One region of the Rossellomorea sp. GCM10028870 genome, then DNA from elsewhere that is predicted to be linked to it. Evidence: riboswitches for the same ligand, from Rfam matches in the RefSeq annotation. Region 1 holds a riboswitch; the other holds the start of a gene.

Region 1 (6,353 bases):
AACCTTGTGGAGCTTTTACATCCCACCCTATTTCCTGAAGACCAGAGATTAATAGTTTTCTTCTTTCTTCATATGTTGAAACTAATGCATTCACGCATTCCTGCGAGCTTAAAAGGGCGGTGGTAGCCGCTTCTTGAATGGCGCCGAACAGACTCACATATAGGTGGTCTTGAAGGACGTTAATCGCTTCAATGACACTCTTATTCCCCACTGCAAACCCCACTCTCCAGCCAGCCATATTATACGTTTTCGATAATGTATAAATTTCTATGCCAACATCCTTGGCTCCTTCTGTTTCCAAGAAGCTAATAGGCTTCCGTCCATCAAACCCAATCGCTCCATAGGCAAAGTCATGTACAACACAAATATCATGCTGATCGGCAAGTTTCACTGTTTCTTCAAAAAATGAGGTTGTAGCGATCGCACCAGTAGGATTATTAGGATAGTTAAGAAACATTAACTTTGCACTTTCTAACTCTTCACGAGACTGTTCTCGATAATCAGGTAGAAATCCATTTTCCTCACGGAGAGGCATTTTGATCATGCGGGCTTCTGCTAATGCTACCCCGGATAAATAATCCGGGTAACCAGGATCAGGCACTAATACACCATCACCAGGGTTCAATAAACATTGAGGAATTTCAACTAAACCTGCCTTTCCTCCGAACAGCACAGCTACCTCTGTTTCCGAATCTACTTTTACACCGTATTCACGGAGGTAGAAGGCGGCAATCGCCTCTTTAAATGACGATAAGCCACGGAATGGAGGATATTTATGATTCGATGGTGAAGCAGCTGCTTCTGTCAGTTTTTCCACAATATGTGGAGGAGTCGGCTGATCCGGATTTCCCTGCCCTAAATTAATGACATCATGTCCCTCTTCCACAACCGCATTCACTGTACTTGCAAGGGATGCGAAAAATTGTTCAGGTAATAAATCTAAACGTTTTGCCTTACTAAAGGTTTTCATATACTCACCCACTACATTTTTTTGAAAATTAATTACTTTCAAATTCTAGTCACAAATGATATAACGGAAAATAAAGAATGTAAAGGAATAAATTCCAAAAGTCTATAATGAGGTGAAGCAAATGATTCAAAAGATAGGTCTCGCACAAATGGATATTGTGTTCGGAAACCCTGAAGAAAACAAGAAAAAAGTAGAACAATGGGTTAAAAAAGCGAAGAATGACGGCTGTGATACAGTTGTGCTGCCTGAGCTTTGGACGACTGGATATGACCTTACAAGAATGGATGACATCGCTGATAACGGAGCGAAAGATTCATCTTCTTTCCTGACTTCTCTATCAAAGAAATATTCCATTCACATTGTAGGTGGTTCTGTGGCAAACAAAACACAGAATGGGGTGAGCAATACACTTTTAGTTGCGAATTCCGATGGCAGGTTGGTGAAACAGTATTCAAAGCTTCACCTTTTCAAGCTAATGAATGAACATCATTATTTACTTCCTGGACAAGAAGATGGCATGTTCACCCTTCAAGAAACAGAGATGGCAGGATTGATTTGTTACGACATTCGTTTTCCGGAATGGTTCAGAAAACATGTACTATTGGGAGCCAAGATTGTTTTTGTCGTAGCAGAGTGGCCAGCAGCACGAATTGATCACTGGCAGACCCTCTTAAGGGCACGAGCGATTGAAAATCAGTGCTTTGTAATCGCCTGCAACCGTGTGGGCAGTGACCCGAACAATGAATTCGGCGGTTGTTCCCTCATCATTGATCCCTGGGGAGAAATTCTTTCAAAGGGATCTCAAACGGAAGAATTGGTTTCAGCTGAAATCAATTTACATGAAGTAGAAAGAGTCCGAAAACAGATTCCGATATTTCAGGATCGAAGACCTGATTTTTATTAGAAAGGTTATTTCTTTAAAAAAACCGTTGACATGGAAAATACTTCAATGGTACCATTCAATTCATATGGAACATTCTGAAAGTTTAATTAAATAGCGTACGCAACTCTTATCAAGAGCTGGCTGAGGGATTTGGCCCTATGAAGCCCAGCAACCGACCATAATACCGTATTAAAACGGGGCGCAGTAAGCGCCGGATTGACTAATCCAGTAAGGCACGGTGCTAATTCCAACAGAAAGATTATCTTTCTGAGAGATAAGAGGCGACGAAGATACCTTCTTCAAGCCTCTTTCGAACATGGAAAGAGGCTTTTCTAATGCCACGGAAAAGCCTCCATAACACTGTACTCATAAGGGTGTACTAAAAGGAGGAACGAAAATGGCAATTACTAAACTCAATACGTATCAACCACTAACTGAACAGTCGGCAATTGTGCTGGCCATTCGTTTAAGAATTTTTGAAGATGGAACTCTCTTGACATGTAAAGAAATAGGAGACGGCAACTTAAACTTGGTATTTCATGTAGTAGAGAGTGAAACAGGTAAAGGAATCATTATTAAGCAAGCACTTCCCTATGCAAAGGTTGTAGGGGAAAGTTGGCCATTGACAATCGAACGGGCAAGAATCGAAGCCGGTGCTCTAAAGCTTCAACGATCATTTGTAGGGGATCTGGTTCCTGAAGTGTACTACTCAGATCCTGCACTTGCGATTACGGTAATGGAGGATTTGAGTGCACTGACGATTGCCCGGGCAGGCCTTATCAAAGGGGAAAAGTATCCACAGCTCTCCCAAGACATCGGAACTTTTTTAGCCAATACACTGTATTTCACATCTGATTATGCCCTTCATCCTTTCAAGAAAAAGGAATACGTGAAAGAATTTTCAAATCCTGAGCTATGCAAAATTACTGAAGATCTCGTATTTACTGATCCTTTTTTCAATAGTGAAACCAATGAATTTGAGGAAGAGTTATCTCAAGATGTTCAAAAATTATGGGAAGATTTCACTGTAAAGCTTGAGGTGGCAAAATTGAAAAAGAGCTTTCTGACTGAAGGGGAAGCGCTGCTGCATGGAGACCTTCATACTGGTAGCATCTTTGTAGATCAGAACCAAACAAAAGTGATCGATCCCGAGTTCGCCTTTTATGGACCGATTGGCTTTGACATTGGACAATTCATTGCAAACCTCATCTTCCAGGCGGTTTCAAAACCTGAAGAGAAGGATACGATTCTCCATCACATCCAGAATACCTGGAACGTCTTCTCTACGACGTTCTCCAAACATTGGATGGAAAGCCGAGATGCCTACACGAAAGTAAATGGCTACCTTGAATATGTATTGGAGAAAAGCTTTCAGGACAGCATCGGCTTTGCAGGATGTGAATGTATCAGAAGAACCATTGGCCTTGCTCATGTTGAAGATTTGGAGAGCATCGCTGATCAGGAACAAAGAATAAAAGCTAAACGTACTTGCATAGCTCTTGGAAAAGAACTGATCGTGAAACGCAAACAGATCCAGTCCATTGAGGGACTCATATCCTTAATACAGTCACATTCTTAATGAATAAAGGAGATTGACATGACACAAACACTTACAATTCCAACTTCACTAGAGTGGCATGAAGATTATTTACTGATTCTAAATCAACAAAAACTGCCTAACATAGTGGAATACAATAAACTCTCGACCATTGAAGATTATTATGATGCGATTATCACCCTAAAAGTGAGAGGGGCTCCTGCTATTGGCATCACGGCGGCTTACGGATTAGCCCAAGCAGCCTGTCAGTATGAAGCGAATACCCTAGCAGAATTCATGGACCTCTTTCATCGGGACAAGAAATACCTCATTGAATCACGGCCTACTGCAGTCAACTTGGTTTGGGCTTTAAATCGCCTGGAAAAGGTATTAGAGCATATATCTTCGGTTAATGAAGCCAAAACCAATTTACTCCATGCTGCAATCCAACTTCATGCAGAAGACGAGGCAGTATGTCGTTTAATAGGAGAATATGGATTAAGTATATTGAAGGACAAACATAAGGTGATGACCATTTGTAACGCAGGTTCCATTGCAACGAGTAAATATGGGACGGCATTAGCCCCATTTCATTTAGGAAGAGAAAAAGGAAAAGCTTTTCAGGTTTACGCATGTGAAACGCGGCCCGTTCTGCAAGGGGCACGACTGACTGCTTGGGAATTACAACAATCCGGAGTTGACGTCACCCTCATCACCGATAGCATGGCGGCTCATACAATGAAAGAAAAAGGTATAGAAGCAGTCATCGTTGGTGCTGATCGCATCTCTGCCAATGGGGATACCGCAAATAAAATCGGAACGTCCATGCTTGCCATTCTGTGTAAACACTTCAATATTCCTTTTTATGTTTCTGCTCCATCCTCCACATTCGATCTTTCAATCCGAAACGGTAATGAGATTCCGATTGAAGAAAGAACCCGGGAAGAGATCACAACAGTAGGTGGAACATTGATTGCACCAGAAAACGTTCCTGTTTATAATCCCGCCTTCGATGTTACTTCTCATGAGTTGATTACAGGCATTATAACGGAAAAAGGTGTTCTCTACCCTAGCTTTGAAGAAAGTATTCAACAAACCATCGGTTAAATCCAAAGGAAGAGCAGGAGATCCCTCCTGCTCTTCCTTTTACTTCCTTGCTATTTCTCATACAGTTTTGACGATGCCCACATCTCCCTCGGGTTCACTTCGTATATGCCATTTTCCCGATACATAAACTGATGAATAATAAATTCTCTTCTCAGGGTTGCAAAGTCCTCATGAAATTGTTGAATATATTCATTCAAATCTTTTTCCTTATATTTTTCTCCCACCTTTAATCCTTCCACCATATGTTCCAATATAAATAATTTCTTTTTTTGTTGAGAAGGAATATTTTTGATTCGTCCATTTTTCTCAAGGAAATTATTCTTTACCTTCTGTTTTTCTTTCAATAACTTCTCTGACATCACATTTTCCCCTTCCTCTTCCTGAGCAAACTGATGAAGAACATTTCCATGATGACTCAAAACCTTTTTATTCAAATAGTAGTAAACCGTGTTCTTCTCTCTTCGTGAATAAACAAGATTGCACTCTTTCAGTTTCGTTAGATGATGGGATATTGTCGGGGCAGTGAGTCCCAGTTTTCCCGCAATGGCTCCCACATGTAAGCTTTCAGATGCCAGTAAATAGACAATCTTGATTCGGGTAGCATCACCCATCGTTTTATGAAAAGCTACCTGTTTACTTAATTGCAAAAGGTCTCCTCCTCACTATTTAGATTACCATCTAATTAGATGGTAATCTAAATAGGGTTGTAATTCAATCACTAATTATAAAAGGTTCTTTTCTTAAACTTTGTTGCTTTTGAAAAAGCGAGTAGTGGGTTGATTTCCGCTCCAGGTGCTCGCTTTCCGCGGGGCGTGAGTTGAGCCTCCTCGGGCTTTGCCCTGCGGGGTCTCAACTTTCCCGTTATTCCCGCAGGAGTCGAGCACCTTCCGCTCCAATCAACTTTCTAAGTGTGAGTTTCTTACTCTAGACTAATATAAATATCATAATTGTTTAGAATACAGCATTTTTCAAAATGTACAGTAGATTTTAGCTGGTATAGGACAAACTGTTTCATTCAATTGTTTATTAGCATAAATAAGCTGTGTCACGAAAACTCTTATACATGGTGAGGGCTGCGTAGACTCCATTTTGGTCGTTCTGAGACCCCGTTCGGCTAAGCTGAGGAGGCTCGGCCGAATGCTAGCTGCAAGTGGAGCAGTTCCCTCACCACCTAGTACACGCTAATTGACAGAGCCCTGAAGAGCTTATGTTAAAAAGCAACAATCTTTGAGAAAAGAGCGGTATAAAAAAACAGGCAACCTCCATTTGGAGGATGCCTGTTTTTCATTCTATTGTTCTAACAACAATAAGGTTTCTTTCTTATCCACCTGCTTACCGGCATAGCCTGTAAGTGTTTTATTCTTTCCAATGACCCGGTGACATGGGATGATGATGGGGAAACGATTGGCTTTATTCGCTTGTCCTACTGCCCTTACAGCTTTAGGTCTTTGAATCGCTTGGGCTACATCCTGATAAGACCAGGTTTCACCAAATGGAATCTGCTGCAGGATTTTCCATACTTCTTTCTGAAAAGCTGTTCCTTCTATCTTTAAAGGAAGATCAAATTCCCTTCTCTCTCCTTTAAAAAATTGTCTGATTTGTTCTTGTGCAATTTTTAATATCGGATGATCCGTATCAGAATCCGCTTTCCCCTCATCTTCTATAAACTGTACTGAAATAAGATAGCTCTGATCTGCTTGAAGCTCTAGTTTCCCAATTGGGCTCTCCATCACAATTGCATGAAATGACATTATACTGGACTCCTTTAAGATTTAGGTAGATAAATGTGGAAGATGGTTCCTTCTCCGACGATACTCTCAACCCGAACGCTTCCTTTATGCTCTTTAATAATTTTA
Region 2 (6,353 bases), on a different contig from region 1:
AAATCCAGCAAAAAGAAAAAAGCGAAGAAAAAAGAAGATGAAGATCTGGATCTGGATGATTTCGATGATCTGGACGATGAAGATCTTGATTACGATGACCTTGATGACACGGACGATGACGACGATCTGACGGATGACGACGACGATGTGGATGCCGTTGACGATGAAGACGAAGATCTGGACATCGATGAAGACGATGATGAACTCGAAATCGATGAATTTGATGAAGTAGATGATGATGAAGACGAAGAAGAAGAGTTAGAAGAAGATGAGGAAGAGAAGTAATCTCTTCGACTGGAATGGCTGCTCCCCAAAAGGTATTTTGCCTTCGGGGAGCTTTTTAATATGCTCAAAATGATTGAAAATTCTATTCTTATTCAGTGCTTGACTTCTTCCTCACAGGAAGGTAGTATTTTATTTGGGCTCCCTAAAAAGGGACGAATAACGTATATCACGCTCCCCTTACATGTTTGTAAGCGGGGCGTTTTTTATTTTTGTAAGAAGAAAGCTTTGACATAATAGGGTTTTACCTAAACCTTATGTGTGGAGGATCTATCTTTTCAAAACCCCTTACATTTTTATGTATATTGATAATAAGAGGCTGTCTTTTAGCGGTTTATGCAGATGAATTTATTTTATGAGAATGGACTTGTCCTTCTTTGAACAAGATAAATTCATGACATGAATACATAGGAGACACCCTCTACTTTTTTTGAACCAAACTTACTTTGAAGGGGGACATATACATGACTAAGTATATTTTCGTAACAGGCGGCGTAGTGTCGTCACTAGGGAAAGGGATCACAGCAGCGTCCCTTGGTAGACTATTGAAAAACCGTGGAGTGAGCGTCACGATCCAGAAGTTTGATCCATACATCAACGTGGATCCAGGAACGATGAGTCCATATCAGCACGGTGAAGTATTCGTAACCGATGATGGTGCAGAAACGGATCTTGACTTAGGTCACTACGAGCGTTTCGTTGATATAAACTTAACGAAATACAGCTCTGTGACAACGGGTAAAATCTATTCAACTGTACTGAAGAAAGAGCGTCGCGGTGATTATCTTGGTGGAACGGTACAAGTTATCCCACACATCACGAATGAAATCAAAGAGCGCGTATACCGTGCCGGACGCGAAACCAATTCAGATGTCGTGATCACGGAAATCGGCGGAACAGTAGGGGATATCGAATCTCTGCCATTCCTTGAAGCCATTCGCCAGATCAAGAGCGATGTAGGCCGTGACAATGTGATGTATATCCACTGTACACTTGTACCTTACATCAAAGCAGCTGGTGAAATGAAAACAAAACCGACTCAGCATAGCGTAAAAGAGCTTCGCAGTCTTGGTATACAGCCAAATGTCATCGTCGTGCGTACAGAAATGCCAATGACTCAAGACATGAAAGACAAAATCGCGTTATTCTGTGATATTGATAAAAATGCTGTAATCGAAGCAATGGACGCAGATACACTATACTCTGTACCACTTGCACTACAGGATCAAAAGCTTGATGAAATCACATGTCAGCACTTGAAGCTTAATTGCCACGAAGCAGACATGACCGAGTGGAATGAACTCGTTGATAGAGTGAAAAACCTGTCCCGTAAAACAAGAATCGCCCTGGTAGGGAAGTATGTTGAACTGCAGGATGCGTATATCTCAGTAGTGGAAGCCCTTCGTCACGCAGGCTACCATTTCGATAGCGACATCGAAGTAAGATGGTTGAACTCTGAGCTGATCGACAACGCAAATGTAGCAGAAAAACTGGCAGATGTAGATGGAATCCTTGTACCAGGTGGCTTCGGTGACCGTGGAGTAGAAGGGAAAATCGCTGCGACTCAATATGCCCGTGAAAACAAGGTACCTTTCCTCGGAATCTGCCTTGGTATGCAGCTGGCATCTGTAGAATACGCACGTAATGTTCTTGGATTGGAAGGAGCTCACTCTGCTGAGTTAAATCCTGAAACGCCATACCCTGTCATCGACCTTTTACCAGAACAAAAGGACATCGAAGATCTTGGTGGGACACTGCGTCTTGGACTATACCCATGTAAGCTGACAAAAGGTTCAAAAGCCTATGCGGCCTACGACGGAGAAGTGGTTTATGAGCGTCACCGCCACCGCTTCGAATTCAACAATCACTACCGTGAGCAAATGGAAAAAGCCGGCTTCATCTTCTCAGGCACAAGCCCTGATGGCCGTCTTGTGGAAATCATCGAGCTAAGCGATCACCCATGGTTCGTCGCATCTCAATTCCATCCTGAATTCACTTCACGCCCGACACGCCCGCAGCCTCTATTCAGAGACTTCGTGGAAGCGTCACTTGCGTATGGTGAGAAATAAGATTTGATTATGTAACTGCTCTCCCTGGTTTGGGAGGGCGGTTTTTTTTAGGGTGGGGGTGGCCGATTTTTAAGGGGAATCGGAATTTATCGACCATTCTACAAATAACGACAATTTTCACGAACTCCTCTTTAATCTCATCTATAAAATTTTCCAAAAAAGAATATTGACAATATTCCCGCATATCGTTAACATATCGTTTATAGCGCATGCGAACTATACCAAATTTCATAATCTCTTATAAAGAGTTGGCAGAGGGACTGGCCCGATGACGCCCGGCAACCTACCGTTTAGACGGAAAGGTGCTAAGACCTGCAGGAAGAATTTCCTGAGTGATAAGAGTACGTTTATTTATACATAAACCTCTTTTCTCTTGGGAAAAGGGGTTTTTTTATTTGCAAAGAATGTTTTGTGAACTTTGTTGCTTTTAAAGGGAAAGTGCTGATTGATTTCCGCTCCAGGTGTACGGAGGTCGATAATAGCTTTAAAGTAGGGATACTTTCCTTTAGATTGCTCTGTCAATACTGAGCTCTGTCACGGAAATCTCTTATAGATGGTGAGGGGAACTGCGTAGACTCCTGCGGAAAAACGGGCGTGCCGAGACCCCGGAAGCGAAGCTGAGGAGGCTCGGCCGTACGCTAGCTGCAAGCGGAGCGGTTCCCCTCACCATCCAGCCATACTGGTTGACAGAGCCTTTGCAGATCCCGGTTTTAAAACAACAAATATCTTTTATGAAAAGAATATTTTAAAAAATTGAGGCATATCACCTCGGGAGGAGAAAAGAAAGATGAAAAAAACGGCATCATTATTCGTATTACTCGCACTTATTTTCAGTTTAGTCGCTTGTCAGCCAAAGGTATCCCAGGAGGCGGACGCAGACAGTGGAGAGAAGAAGGAAGCAACATCTGATCATCCATTGGCCAATAAAAAGATCGCCCTTATTATGCAAATCAATTTAGGGACATTTTCCGCTCAATACATAGAAGGTGTCAAAGAGCAGGTAGAGAAGTTTGGGGGCAAGGTTCAAGTATTTACGTCTGAAGGGGACCTGGCAAAAATGTCTTCTAACCTGGATGCGGCCATCAATCAAAAGTTTGATGGGATCCTCATCGATCATGGAACGAAAGAAGCACTGCAATCAGGGGTGGAAAAAGCGAAGGAACAAAACATTCCGGTTGTCGTATTCGATGCGGATGTTGCTTCAGAAGAGGTGACGGTCCTCGAACAGGGTGATCAGCAAATGGCTGAACAAACCTTGACGAAGCTTTCAGATGAGATTGGCGGTAAGGGTGAGATCGTGAAAATTTGGGTTGCAGGCTTTGCCCCGATGGAAAGACGCCAAGTAGCCTATCAGGAGTTTTTAGAAAAAAATCCTGATATTAAAGAGGTGGCGGCATTTGGAGCGGCTACTCAGAATACAGCACTGGATACACAGGCTCAAATGGAGGCCATATTGAAACAGTATCCGAACAAAGGTGACATCGATGCTGTTTGGGCTGCTTGGGATGAATTTGCAAAAGGCGCCGTTCGGGCAATCGAAGCGGCAGGGAGAGATGAAATCAAAGTATATGGAATCGACATGAGTGATGAAGACCTGCAAATCATTCAAAAAGATGGAAGCCCGTGGGTGGCATCGGCAGCCGTTGATCCGAAAGATATCGGACGCGTGCAGGTCCGGTTTTTATATCAAAAGCTAAATGGCGAGGAAACGCCTGAGAAAGTAAAGCTTGAGCCGGTATTTATTGAAAAAGAAGCATTGCCTGGAGAAACGATTACCACAGATCAATTACACGAGCATGTAGATGGCTGGGGAGCAAGTGAGCAAGGCTATACAGATGAATTAAAAACGCTTGAAGAATCGTTCAAAGAGTAGAAAGGAGTTAAAAGAGATGACGTCTCCACTGTTAGAAATGATCGATATCAATAAAACCTTCTCAGGAGTGAAAGCCCTAAAGAATGCAAGCTTCGATGTGAAAGAGGGGGAGGTCCATGCCCTCTTGGGGGCGAATGGTGCAGGGAAAAGTACGCTGATGAAGATTTTATCAGGAGCCTATGTGCAGGACAGCGGAGACATCATCCTTCACTCTGAAAAAAGAGACTATCAATCTCCGAAAAAAGCGAAGGAGCATGGCATCCATTGCGTGTACCAGGAAGTGGACACGGCCATTGTCCCTGGACTTTCTGTAGCGGAAAATATCGTCCTTGATCAGTTCTCACAAAAAGGTTCCTTCTTTATTACTAAAAAGTCATTAAAGAAAGAAGCGTCGGAGGCGCTTAGACGCATCGGGGCAGAAACCATTCCCCTCGGTCAGCCTGCGTCACACTTAAGTCTCGCTGAAAAGCAGCTGGTGCTCATTGCCAGAAGCCTGCTTCAACAAGCGAAAGTATTGATTTTGGATGAACCAACGGCACCTTTAAGTTCTTCTGAGACGGAAAAGTTATTCCGAGTCATAGAAGATTTAAAGAAAGAGAGAGTAGGGGTCATTTTCATCTCTCACAGGCTCCCGGAAGTATTTCAGCTTTCCGATCGCATCACGGTCATGAGAGACGGAGAGACCATTGGAACGTTTGGAACACAACAAACAACCTCTCACAAGATCATTGAAGCCATGCTTGGAGGAACATATAGAGAAGAGTTTCAGAAAAGAACGCTGCCGATCGGTGAAACGCTTTACGAAGTGAGGGGGCTCGAAGACGGACAAAAGGTGAAGGATATCCATTTATCCGTTAAGGCAGGAGAAGTAGTCGGAGTGGTCGGGCTTGTGGGAGCGGGAAAAACCGAGCTTGCCAAAGCCTTATTCGGAGCCTCTCAGGTAGAATCGGGTGACTATTTTCTGGGAGGAAAGAAGCTGAGGATTCACTCTCCCCGGGATGCGGTTCAAAATGGTCTGGCACTTGTTCCGGAAGAAAGACGAAAAGAAGGGTTGTTCATTCATGAAACCGTTCAGCACAACCTTAGCTTTCCTTCTTTAAGAAAAGTCTCCAACTGGTTATGGATCAACGGTCGCAAAGAACGTGAGCTGGCCCGTGAAAAAATCCGATCCCTTGGAATTAAAACCGCTCATGAAAGAATCCAGGCCAACTTTTTAAGCGGAGGAAACCAGCAGAAGGTTTCAATAGGGAAATGGCTGTCCGATGAAGCTTCGGTGTTTTTATTTGATGAACCGACGAAGGGCGTGGACGTGGGAGCGAAGAAAGAGATATTTTCCCTGATTCAATCCCTTGCAGAAAAAGAGAAGGGTATTCTCTACTTTTCCTGTGAAATACAAGAAATCCTGGCGATTTCGGACCGGATACTCGTCATGTATGATGGCCGGATCGTCAAAGAACTGACAAAAGAAGAAGCAACTCAAGAACTCATATTGTATTATGCTTCAGGAGGGATCCAAGCGCATGAAAGGCAAGATACTCGACTTACTATTTAAATACGGGGCCATCGTGTTGATGGCCGCGATTCTACTATTTTTCAGCTTATATAATCCATTTTTCTTCACCTATGGAAATCTATCAGACATTCTCCGCTCGATTTCCATCGTCACATTAGTGGCATTAGGGGTAACCTTTACTCTCGTCGTCGATGGCTTTGACCTTTCAGTGGGATCGACGGTTTCCCTGTCTACCGTTGTGACGGCTTCATTGATGGTCTGGTATGAAGCGCCGTTGTGGATCGTGCTCCTTGTTCCATTGTTGGTGGGAGCGGGAGTCGGGTTATTCAATTCGCTGTTGATCGTTAAATTTGGAATTCCGGATTTGCTTGCTACATTAGGGGCCATGTATATCATTTCAGGTGTTCATCGGACGTATACGGAAGGGTACTCGATCTACAATCATATGCCGATGACAACTGGCGGGACAGCCCCGGGGGAATTTTCAGAAGCGTTCCTCTGGATCGGCCAGGGAAAGTGGCTCGGATTGCCGGTACCGGTATGGATCATGCTCGTGTTGGTCGGAATCGTCTATGTGATCATGCATTTCACGAGATGGGGGCGCATTTTGTATATG

Evidence for each region. Region 1 has a riboswitch for S-adenosylmethionine ahead of mtnK (S-methyl-5-thioribose kinase). Riboswitches for the same ligand answer to the same signal wherever they lie in the genome.
Region 2: it holds a riboswitch for S-adenosylmethionine, as region 1 does, so the genes downstream of both, ACFQWC_RS19370 (sugar ABC transporter substrate-binding protein) here and mtnK (S-methyl-5-thioribose kinase) in region 1, are expected to answer to the same signal.

The regions. Positions count from the first base shown of each region.
Region 1 is NZ_JBHTGN010000001.1:1,720,663-1,727,015, forward strand. It holds gene ACFQWC_RS08870 (pyridoxal phosphate-dependent aminotransferase) at 1-970, opposite strand, end outside; gene ACFQWC_RS08875 (carbon-nitrogen family hydrolase) at 1,092-1,874, shown strand; SAM riboswitch class I at 1,978-2,134, shown strand; gene mtnK (S-methyl-5-thioribose kinase) at 2,251-3,432, shown strand; gene mtnA (S-methyl-5-thioribose-1-phosphate isomerase) at 3,451-4,497, shown strand; gene ACFQWC_RS08890 (DUF2087 domain-containing protein) at 4,548-5,144, opposite strand; gene ACFQWC_RS08895 (methylated-DNA--[protein]-cysteine S-methyltransferase) at 5,787-6,248, opposite strand; gene ACFQWC_RS08900 (PAS domain S-box protein) at 6,263-6,353, opposite strand, start outside.
Region 2 is NZ_JBHTGN010000005.1:180,383-186,735, forward strand. It holds gene rpoE (DNA-directed RNA polymerase subunit delta) at 1-285, shown strand, start outside; gene ACFQWC_RS19365 (CTP synthase) at 747-2,351, shown strand; SAM riboswitch class I at 2,587-2,693, shown strand; gene ACFQWC_RS19370 (sugar ABC transporter substrate-binding protein) at 3,139-4,224, shown strand; gene ACFQWC_RS19375 (sugar ABC transporter ATP-binding protein) at 4,241-5,776, shown strand; gene ACFQWC_RS19380 (ABC transporter permease) at 5,745-6,353, shown strand, end outside.